Regions from separate parts of the Arthrobacter dokdonensis genome, predicted to be linked through region 2. Evidence: predicted binding sites of a transcription regulator. Region 2 holds the regulator's gene; the other holds the start of a gene.
What was found. Region 2 encodes LexA, which represses DNA repair genes until DNA is damaged. Its sites were predicted from a motif close to TCGAACANNTGTTCGA; they were not measured.
Positions count from the first base shown of each region.

Region 1 (5,387 bases), 1.6 Mb from region 2:
AGCGTGCAGGACAAGCCGCTGCTGTTCTCCACTTTCCTCATGTGGCTGCTCGCCGACCTGTTCCGCGACCTCCCCGAGGTGGGCGACGCCGACAAGCCCAAGCTGGTGTTCTTCTTCGACGAGGCCCACCTTCTGTTCACCGGTGCCAGCAAGGCCTTCCTGAACGCCATCACCCAAACCGTGCGCTTGATCCGCTCTAAGGGCGTGGGCATTTTCTTCGTTACCCAGACCCCCAAGGACGTCCCCGGCGACGTCCTTGCCCAGCTGGCCAACCGTATCCAGCACGCCCTGCGCGCCTTCACCCCGGACGACGCCAAGGCTCTCAAAGCCACGGTTTCCACGTTCCCTGTCAGCAGCTACGACCTCGAGGAAGTCCTCACCTCCGCCGGCATTGGCGAGGCCGTGGTCACGGTCATGAATGAAAACGGCGCCCCGACCCCGGTGGCCCTGACCCGCATGCGCGCGCCCGGCTCCGTCATGGGTCCCAGCCCGGACGGCACCGTCAAGGCCGTCGTCGGCGCCTCCGCCCTGCTGCCCACCTATGGAACTGCCGTGGACCCCGTCTCCGCGTATGAGAAATTGGAATCCCGGGCTGCGTCCCCCGCGACGGGCCCCGCCGTGGGCGCCCCTCTCCCGCCACCGCCCCCCGCCACGCTTTCTGCGCCCAGGAACGACGGCGGCGGCATGGGTGCCGAGGTCCTGGACGCCTTGGGCGGCGCCCTCGGAGGCGGCGTGAAAAGCATGATCCGATCGATGGGATCGCAACTGGGCCGCAACCTCATGCGCGACATGTTCGGCACTGCACCGCGCCGGAGACGGCGGTAACAAGGGCGAAGTCCGCAGGGTCCGGTGTCACATGCCCACAACCGCGCTGCGGCCGATTCCAATGCCCGGAGTCCTAGACGGTACAGTGGACGGCGTGAAGAACGGGGCCAAACTCATCAAGATCGCCGCCGCGTGGCTGCTGATACTGATGCTCGCCATGGCCGCGGCCATTGTCACCATCACCGCGGTGAACAACAATTCCTTTGGACCTGCGCGGACGGTTGAAAATTACTTGGACGCCCTCCGTGCCGGCGACGGCGCTAAGGCGTTGGGACTGCTGCACGGCAGGGTCCCGTCAGCCAACGCAGCCGTTCTGGACGGAGCCGGACTGGCCAAGTCGCAGGAGGACTTGAAGGACGTCACCATTGGCGAGCCCGTTGACGCCGGCAACCACCAGCAACAGGTCACCGTCAGCTACACCATCGACGGCAAGTCGCTGTCGACCCCCTTCAAGCTGGTCCCCGGTCCGAAGCGCTGGCTGTTCTTTGACAGCTGGAGCATCGCGCCCACCACGCTGCCGATCATCGACGTGTCCGTGGTCAACGCCAACCAGGCCTCGGTCAACGGCGTGGACGTGAACATGCCGAACGGAAAGAACGCTTTTGCCGTGTTTTACCCGGGCAGCTACGAGGCCGAATACAAGTCACCGTTGTTCGCCGCCCCCGCCGTCAAACGCAGCGTGACGGGCCCGGTGGACGCCGTTCCCGCCGTCGCACTTGCCACCGGACCCACCAGCGACCTACTGTCCCAGGTGGGCTCCACTGTCCACAAGTACCTCGACGCGTGTGCCAAGCAGGCGGTGCTCATGCCAGCGAACTGCCCCATGAGCGCGGCTACGGAGAACCGCGTGCTGTCCGCCGTGAAGTGGAGCATCGTGGACTACCCCACCGTGTCCATCACCCCGTATGGCGGCAAGTGGATCATGGCCCCGCTGACGGTCAAGGCCCGGGTCCAGTACAAGGAGCAGGACCTGTTCACCGGCACCGTCGCGCCCTTCCAGCACGTGGAGGACTTCGGCTTTACGGCCAAGCTGGCCATCGAGGGCAATTCGGTCGGCGTCACCCCGGTGGTCAGCTACTAATTCCCGGGTGGATCTCCAGCGCAGCCAGTCGAGTTTGTCCTGGCGGCCGGGGCGGTCGAACCTCAGATGATGAGCCTCGAAACCGTTGGGTGGGCTGGTCGTATTCCGTGGTTGAGCCGGCTGCTTGCGGTGATCCGGCGTGTTCCCGCCGTCTCCGGGACGGACCGATGGTGTCGTTGCTTCCTCCACAGGCAGGGCTGCACTCCAAATAGCACACATGTTCTAATGATCATTATTTTTGTCAGTGGTACCCGTTAGAGTTGCGGGTATGGAAGCAATGGCGGGGAGGCCGGGCAATCCCGGTTCCACACAGGACGGCAGGGACGCCGGCGGGCATGTCCGCCGGCTGATCGCCCTTGCCGAGGCCCTGACCCGCTCCGCGGCGGCGGCTTCCACGGCCGCCACCCCCGGCCCGGGCACTGCGGGAGCCAGCCCGGCCATCACCGGTGGCCCGGCCATCTCCGGCCCGGGCGTTGCGGGAGCCGGCCCGGCCACCTTCGCTGCGGCCGGGTCCGGGCACGTGGCCGCGCCCGCTGCCGGGCCGGCCGCCGGGCCGGCCTCCGGGCCCGGGTCCGGCGCAGCGGCGCCCGGGGCGTGCGCGCCGGTTGACGGTCGGCGCCTCACGGCCCCGCTGGGCATGGACATGGGGTCCCTCAGCGACGCCCAGGCCGTGTCCTGGGCGCAGGAACTGGAGCACCTGGGCGCCTTCCTGGCCGCTTTGCAGGTCCAGGCCGCCGGGGACCTGGCCGGGCGGGTGCGCGCGGGACGCTTTGACGGGGTCAAGCTCCCCACGGACCTTTTCGGCACCAGCCTGAAGCTGGGCCGCAGCGAAGCGGGGCGGCGGCTGCGCCTGGCCGGGAAGTTCCTGCCCGCCACCGACGAACTGACCCTGGCCACCACCCCCGCCGCGCAACCAGTGGCAGCGGCAGCCTTCTTCGCCGGCGAACTCTCCCTTGAGCGGGCACTGACCGTTTCGCGCTACACCGAGGAAGCCCGCCACCTCGCCGACGGCGGCCGGATCCCCGCCCAGACCGCCAGCGAGGTCGAGGAAACCCTGACCGGCTACGCCCGCGCCATGGACCCCGACTCCCTCGCCCGGGTCGGACTCCGGGTGGTGAACGTGCTCGATCCCGACGGCCAGCAACCCACCGAGGGAGAACTGCTGGCCAAACAGGGCATCACCTTCCGCCAGCCACGCCGCGGCCTGGTCCACTTTGAAGGCTGGGCCACCGTGCCCCAATACGAGACCTGGATGGCAGGCATCGGATCCGCCGCCAACCCCCGCCAACACACCGACCCCGGCGCGGACCCCGCATCCGGCAACGGCGGCACCTTCGAATCCACCCGGGCTGGGGATGACGTGATGCCCGGGCAAATGCTCCTGGACGGCCTCCTCACCCCCAGCGAAAAGCCTGAAGTCCAGGACACCCGGGACAACCAGGACAACCAGGACAACCAGGACACCCAGGACGGCCGGGACAGCCGGGACGGATGCGGCGGCGAAGGCGGGGAAAACCCGGGCGGCGCAGCCTCCCCGTGGCCACCGGCAGGCCAGGGCCCGGCCCCGGACTGGGCCCAGGAACCCGGCAGTGCAACCGGCGGTGCAACCAACGCGGACAATGAAACCGCGGCGCCGTGGCCACACCTGGTCAACGGCATCCAGGTGCCCGAGCCCGGCTCCGATGAGGAACTTCCCGAACTGGACCCGATCGACCCCGCCTGCACCAATCCCGTCGTGGCAGATAGGCGCACCCGCGCCCAAAAACTCCTCGACGGCACCATCGACGGCATCAAGCTCGCCGCCCGCACCGGCAGGCTGCCCATGAACGGCGGCCTGAAACCCCAACTGTTCATCTCCACCACCGAAACCGACCTCCAACGCCGCACCCGGTGCGGACAACCCGGCGGCATCGCCTTCCTGCCCTACAGCGGACCCCAGCCCCTGGCCCTCTTCACCACAGAACTCTGCGACGCCGACGTGACCACCATGATCCTGGGCAACGGCCAGGACATCCTCAACGTCGGCCGCACCCAACGCCTCTTCACCGCCGCACAACGCAAAATCCTCATCGCCCGCGACAAGGGCTGCACCTTCCCCCACTGCCGAAGAACAGCCATGACCACCGACGCCCACCACATCGTGCCCTGGGCCGACGGCGGCGAGACCAACATCTCCAATGCCGCCTTGCTCTGTACCCTGCACCACCACGCGGTCCACGACGGCTCCTGGAGCGTCGAACTCATCAACGGCACACCCTGGTTCACCCCCAGCTACAAGATCGACCCCACACGAACCAAACTCCGCAACCCCTACCACCACGGCCTCCCCACCACCGGAAGCTGACCACCACCGTTCAAACCCTGCCTGCGCCCCGGGCACCGGGACCCAGGTGCCGCGACTAGAAGCAGCAGACTAGGACGACCAGCGCAAAGAGGCCGCGACCAGCACGGCAAGAAGCAGCGGACCTTACGACCCCGGCCAGCCCGTGTGCCTACACCGTGGATACTGGAACGGCTGGGTTCCGTTGCCGGAGTCTCGTCCGGCGCAGGGGGAGATCAGTCCATTCCGCGCAGGTCCAGGACCAGCTCGCTGGCACCGTCCGCGGAGAGCAGCACCGGGATACCCCAGTCCTGCTGGTACAGGTGGCAGGCGGCGTGGTCCGGGATCTCACCGCTGGCATCCTCCGGGCCGTCACAGGCTGCGGCGCGCGCGGTCAGGTGCAGGACACCCTCGGGGACGTCAGGGGATAGAACCAGCGTGCGAGAGAGGCCCACGGACGTGCCAGCGCCGGAGACCAGCAGTTCCGGCGGCGTGGAGGAGACCTTCAACTGCGTGGGATCGCCCCAGCGGTCGTCCAACTTCTGCCCGGTCGGGGCCGAGAAGCGTACCGCGAGGGCCAGCTCACCGCTGGCCACAGGGGTCCTCGGGCGCTGGGTCTGCACAGATCCCTCATCAACCTGCAGGGCGTTCTTGGGCAGCGGCAGGCGGATCAGCTGGTGCCGGTTGGCCTCCACGACCATCAGCAGCGGGACCTCGCCGGACTCGTCCAGCAGCACGTCACTGGGCTCGGCCAGTCCGCGCGCCAGCGTGCTGACCTGCCTGGTCGCGGGGTCGTAACGCCGCACGGCACCGTTATAGGTATCCGCCACTGCAACGGATCCATCCGGGAGCACCGCGACGCCAAGCGGGTGCTGCAGACGAGCCTGGGCAGCGTCGCCATCTCGGAAGCCAAAGTCGAAGAGGCCCTCGCCGATGGCAGTCTCCACGGTCACCTTTCGCCCACCCGGCCCCGCCGCGTCGCCAAACTTGAGAACGCGCAGCGCCGAGGTTTCGGAGTCGGCCACCCAGATGTTGCCCTTGGCGTCCTCGGTCAGGCCGGAGGGCTGGGCAAACCAGGCCTGGTCGGCCGCACCGTCCAGCAGGCCCTCGAGCCCGTTGCCGGCCACAATCGTCACGTTGCCGCTGGCCGGTTCAAAACCA
Region 1 is NZ_CP029642.1:303,021-308,407, forward strand. Features, by position in the region: gene DMB86_RS01400 (helicase HerA-like domain-containing protein) at 1-825, shown strand, start outside; gene DMB86_RS01405 (zinc ribbon domain-containing protein) at 911-1,906, shown strand; gene DMB86_RS01410 (HNH endonuclease signature motif containing protein) at 2,175-4,250, shown strand; gene DMB86_RS01415 (NHL domain-containing thioredoxin family protein) at 4,463-5,387, opposite strand, start outside.
Region 1: DMB86_RS01410 (HNH endonuclease signature motif containing protein) is a predicted target of LexA. The motif match lies at 2,116-2,131, and genes of this name have one in related genera.

Region 2 (5,387 bases):
TGGAAGCCATTGAAAGCGGTGACCACCTGCTGGTGCAGGCAGGCACCGGAACGGGCAAGTCGCTGGCCTACCTGATCCCGTTGATCGTGCATTCCCTGACCAGCGACAAACCGTCCGTGGTGGCCACGGCCACATTGGCCCTGCAGGCCCAGATCGTGGGCCGTGACGTGCCACGGCTGCTGGCAGCGCTCGAGCCGCTGCTGCCGCGGCCCATCGACGTCGCCTTGGTCAAGGGGCGCAGCAACTACGTGTGCAAGCATAAGCTTGGCGGCGGTTTCCCCTCCGAGGACTCCTCTGAGGGCGCCCTGTTCAGCCTGGGCGAAGACGCCACCGTGGTGCACCTGCCCGGCGCCAAGTCGGGCCCGTCCTCACCGTTGGGCCGGGAAGTGGTCCGGCTGCGCGAATGGGCCGAGGACACCCCAACGGGTGACCGCGACGAACTCATGCCCGGCGTCACCGACAAGGCCTGGCGCCAGGTCTCGGTCACCTCGATGGAGTGCCTGGGTGCACAGAAATGCCCCCTTGCGGAAGTCTGCTTCTCCGAACTGGCCCGGGCCAAGGGCGCCGAGGCGGACATCGTGGTGACCAATCACGCCATGTTGGCCATCAGCGCCTTTGAAGGCATTGCGGTGCTGCCCGACTACGATGTCGTGGTGGTGGACGAGGCCCACGAGCTCCAGGACCGCGTCACCGGGGCCGTCACCGGCCAGCTGTCCGTGCAGATGGTCCAGGCCGCGGCATCAAGCACACGCAAGCACACCGGCGTCTCGGTGGAGGCGCTCCACGCCGCCGCGACGGCCCTGGACATGGCCTTTTCCGGCACGCCCAGCGGGCTGCTGCCCAACGGGCTCAATGAGGAACACACCGCCGCCATCGAACAGTTGCGCGACGCCGCACGCGTGGCACTCTCCGACTCCAAGCCGGACGGCAATGCAGCGGCGGACGGTGGCCGGTCCATTGCCAGGTCGCGGTTGAACCTGATCTTTGACCTGTGCGAACGGCTGCTCACCGCCCGGGATGCCCGCGAAGTGGTGTGGACCGCCCGGACCGGAACATTTGCCCCGGGCAAGGGCTACCAAAAGGCCGACGACAGCGAACCTCCCGTCATCAACATTGCCCCGCTCAGCGTGGCAGGCAAACTCCGTGAGGGCCTCTTTTCCGACCATACAGTGGTGCTCACCTCCGCCACCCTGGCCATCGGCGAGTCGTTCCAGGCCACGGCCGGCGGCCTTGGCCTGCTGGGTGCGAACGCACCGGCCTGGACGGGAGCCGACGTCGGCTCACCGTTTGACTACCCCAAACAGGGCATGTTGTACGTGGCGGCTCACCTGGCCAAGCCGGGCTTCGGCAATTCTCCCGAACAGCTGGCCGAGTTGGAGGCGCTCATCACTGCCGCCGGCGGCGGTACCTTGGCGCTCTTCTCCTCCCGGAGGGCGGCGGAGGACGCCGCGGAAAAGCTGCGCAAAAAGCTCAAGGTCAGGATCCTGTGCCAAGGGGATTCGTCCATGGCCGGGCTCATCAAGGAGTTTTCCGACGAGCCGGACACGTGCCTGTTTGGCACCATGTCCTTGTGGCAGGGAGTGGACGTCCAAGGCGCTTCCTGCCGGCTGGTGGTCATCGACCGGATCCCGTTCCCGCGTCCGGACGACCCCCTCGTGACAGCACGTGCGCGGGCCGTGGCCCAAAGCGGCGGGGACGGGTTCATCGCCATTTCCGCAACGCATGCCGCCATCCGGCTGGCACAGGGCGTGGGCCGGCTGATCCGTTCCAGCAGCGACCGCGGCGTGGTGGCGGTCCTCGATTCCCGTCTGGCAAACGCCGGCTACGGCGGCTTTCTGCGTGCCGCCCTGCCGCCGTTCTGGTCCACCAAGGACCGCTCCGTGGCCCTCGCGGCGCTCCAAAGGCTGTCCGGGAAGTAGCCGCTTCGCCGTTTGCGGCGCCGGCCCGACATTTTTCCGTCGGCTATCCGACGCGTCGGCCGCGGGCGGCCTTTGGCGTCTCCATTACGCCTCCTACAAAAAATGCCGGCTCCGCCGCTTCGGTTCGCGCACGTCAACAACACGGAAGCGCCCCCGGCCTGGTTGCCGGGGGCGCTGCTGGGTCCCGCGGGGAACGTCTACAGGCTGCGGAGGACGGAGACGACCTTGCCCATGACCGTGGCCTCGTCACCGAGGATGGGCTCGTATCGCGTGTTCTGTGGCAGCAGCCACGTGTGTCCGTCGCGCTGGCGGAAGGTCTTGACCGTTGCTTCGTCCTCCAGCAGGGCGGCGACAATGTCACCGTTGTTGGCCGAGTTCTGCCGGCGGACAACCACCCAGTCTCCGTCGCAGATTGCGGCGTCAATCATGGAATCGCCGGCCACCTTGAGCATGAACAGCTCACCGCTGCCCACAATCTGGCGCGGGAGGGGCATGATGTCGTCAACCACCTGGTCCGCGAGGATGGGCCCGCCCGCTGCGATCCGGCCCACAAGCGGGACAAAGGCAGTGTCCGAGGAACTGCTCAGCTGGGCAAAGTTCAGGCCATTGGAACTGCGGACCTGTTCCGGCTCGTTGACGCCTTCGATGGCCACGACGCCGTTGTCGATGACCAGGGGGATGAGCACTTCCATGGCGCGCGGGCGCTTGGGGTCGCGGCGCAGGTAGCCGTGGCGTTCGAGCTGTGTGAGCTGGTGGGTGACGCTGGAGAGACTTGCCAGTCCCACGTCGTCGCCAATCTCCCTCATGGACGGCGGATATCCCTTGTCGGCGATGGAGCGTTGGATGCATTCCAGAATCTTCTTCTGCCGCACCGTCAGCCCTTTCATGCCGGCCCGGCTGGGAGCCTGCGGGATTCGATGCGGAGGTTCGGGTAGTGCCATGTTCCTTCGATCCTTTCTGCGGATGCAGCCAATAATGTCGGTGCCTGCTCTGGGTCGGTGCCGCCCGGTGCCGCTCGGTGCAACTCCGGGCCCGCTCAATGTCAGTGCCTGCTGGTGGACTGCTCCTGTTGGCTCCTGTTGGCGCATCCTGTACCTCAAGATTAAGCCCGCGATGGACGAATTTCAAACATTTGTTCTATCGAGTCTTGGCAGGAGTCGTTAATAGATGCTAAAACTGATACTACGAAGATAGAACATATGTTCTATCGAACGAACAGCGTATGGAAGTCCGGTCGCCAGAAGCTTTTGCGGTTCCCCCTGGGACCACAGGTGACAGGCCCCTGGCGCGAAAGGAACAAAGTCATGAGTGCATTGGTGATTTCCCATGCAAGCCCCGTCGGAGCGGCGGCCTTCCAGGCGCCCGCAACCATGCCGCTGCGGCTGACGCGCCGCGGCCGCATGCTGCTGCTGGGGCTTCCTGCCCTGGCGGTCACAGCCGTCCTGGCGTTTGCTCTGTTGGCGTTCGTGCTGGGCTCCCTGGCCAGCCCCGCGAATGCGGCCACCAAGGACAGTGCCGCGGGCCTGGCCGCGTCCACCGTACCCGTCACTGTGCTCCAGGGCGACAGCCTGTGGTCCATCGCGGCGGCCGCTGACTCCACCCGTGACGTCCGTGACGTCGTGGCCGACATTGTGACCCTGAACGAACTAGGCAGCGGCGTCCTCCAGGCCGGACAGCGCCTGTACGTGCCGCTGGGCAAATAGTCCCCAGCCGCTCCCACTGCTCGCAGGCTCCCAGCGGGTCCCTCGCGGCTGTGGGCCCACCACCCGCTCCCACTGCTCGCAGGCTCCCAGCGGGTCCCTCGCGGCTGTGGGCCCACCACCCGCTCCCACTGCTCGCAGGCTCCCAGCGGGTCCCTCGCGGCTGTGGGCCCACCACCCGCTCCCACTGCTCGCAGGCTCCCAGCGGGTCCCTCGCGGCTGTGGGCCCACCACCCGCTCCCACTGCTCGCAGGCTCCCAGCGGGTCCCTCGCGGCTGTGGGCCCACCACCCGCTCCCTGCGGGGCGTGATGGGTACAGGTCGGGGGGGCATGGGACGTCACAAGTTCTCTTCCCACGGCCCTGCCACTTAAACTGGAAGCATGGACCAGTTTGAACGCCTCAGCCAGTTGCCGCTTCGCGACGATTTGCGCGGCCAGCATCCCTATGGCGCCCCGCAGCTGGACGTTCCCATCCTCCTCAACGTCAATGAGAACACCTTCGGCGTTCCGCTGGATGCCAAGGAAGCCATCCTCAAGGCCGTTGCGGATGAACTGGACGGGCTGAACCGCTACCCGGACCGGGAGTTCACCGAACTGCGCAGGGCCCTCGCCGCATATCTGGGCCACGGCCTGACGGCAGACAACATTTGGGCCGCCAACGGCTCGAACGAGGTCCTCCAGCAGCTCCTCCAGGCGTTCGGGGGCCCCGGACGCAGCGCCATGGGATTTCCCCCCACTTATTCGATGTACCCGTTGCTGGCCAGCGGTACCGGCACCGCCTACGTCGCAGGCACCCGGGGGAACGGCTTCAGCCTTTCCGCGGCGTCCGCCGCCGAGCAGGTGCGGTCCCTCGCCCCCAACGTGGTGTTCCTTTGCTCACCCAACAACCCGACGGGCACGGCCCTGGGACTGGACGTCGTCGAGGCTGTTTATGAGGCCGGGGAGGCCTCCGAGGCGATCGTGATCGTCGATGAGGCCTACGCTGAGTTCGCCCACGCAGGCACGCGGAGCGCCCTGGCCCTGCTCGAGGGGCGTCCTCGCCTGGTGGTGTCGCGCACCATGAGCAAGGCCTTCGCCCTGGCTGGTGCCCGGGTGGGCTACCTCGCGGCAGCGCCCGAGATTTCCGACGCCGTCCGGCTTGTGCGCCTGCCCTACCACCTCTCCGCGATCACCCAGGCAACCGCTGTCGCGGCCCTCCGAAACTCGGACGCGCTGCTCGCCAACGTGGAGGCCATCAAGGTCCAGCGCGACCGCATCGTGGACGAACTGGTGCGGATGGGCCTCGCGCCGGCCCCGTCCGATTCGAACTTCGTCTTTTTCGGCGGCCTCGCGGACCCGGCCTCCGTCTGGGAACAGCTGCTTGCCGCCGGCGTGCTGATCCGTGACGTCGGGATCGCCGGCCACCTGCGGGTCACCGCCGGCACGGAGGCCGAGACCAGCGCCTTCCTTGACGGACTGCGCGCCATCCTGGCGAAATAGCCCTGGGACCGGCCCGGCGTCGTGCCCCGCTGACGCCCGTGGCCGCCGCTGGGCCGGGCAGGGCACACCGCCAGTGCGTCTAAACTGGTGGTACACCAACACCAAAGTTGCCGGTGCCATGCCATGCCCGGCAGCAGGCGCCCGACGAAGCAAAGGACCGTTGAACCATGACCGAGAACCGCCCGCAGCCCGGCCGGGGACGCACGGCACGCCTGGAACGCGCCACGAGTGAATCCAGCGTGCTGGTCGAAATCAACCTGGACGGCACTGGGGTTTCGGAGATCGACAC
Region 2 is NZ_CP029642.1:1,910,543-1,915,929, forward strand. Features, by position in the region: gene DMB86_RS08515 (ATP-dependent DNA helicase) at 1-1,919, shown strand, start outside; gene lexA (transcriptional repressor LexA) at 2,117-2,860, opposite strand; gene DMB86_RS08525 (LysM peptidoglycan-binding domain-containing protein) at 3,224-3,622, shown strand; gene DMB86_RS08530 (histidinol-phosphate transaminase) at 4,001-5,098, shown strand; gene hisB (imidazoleglycerol-phosphate dehydratase HisB) at 5,266-5,387, shown strand, end outside.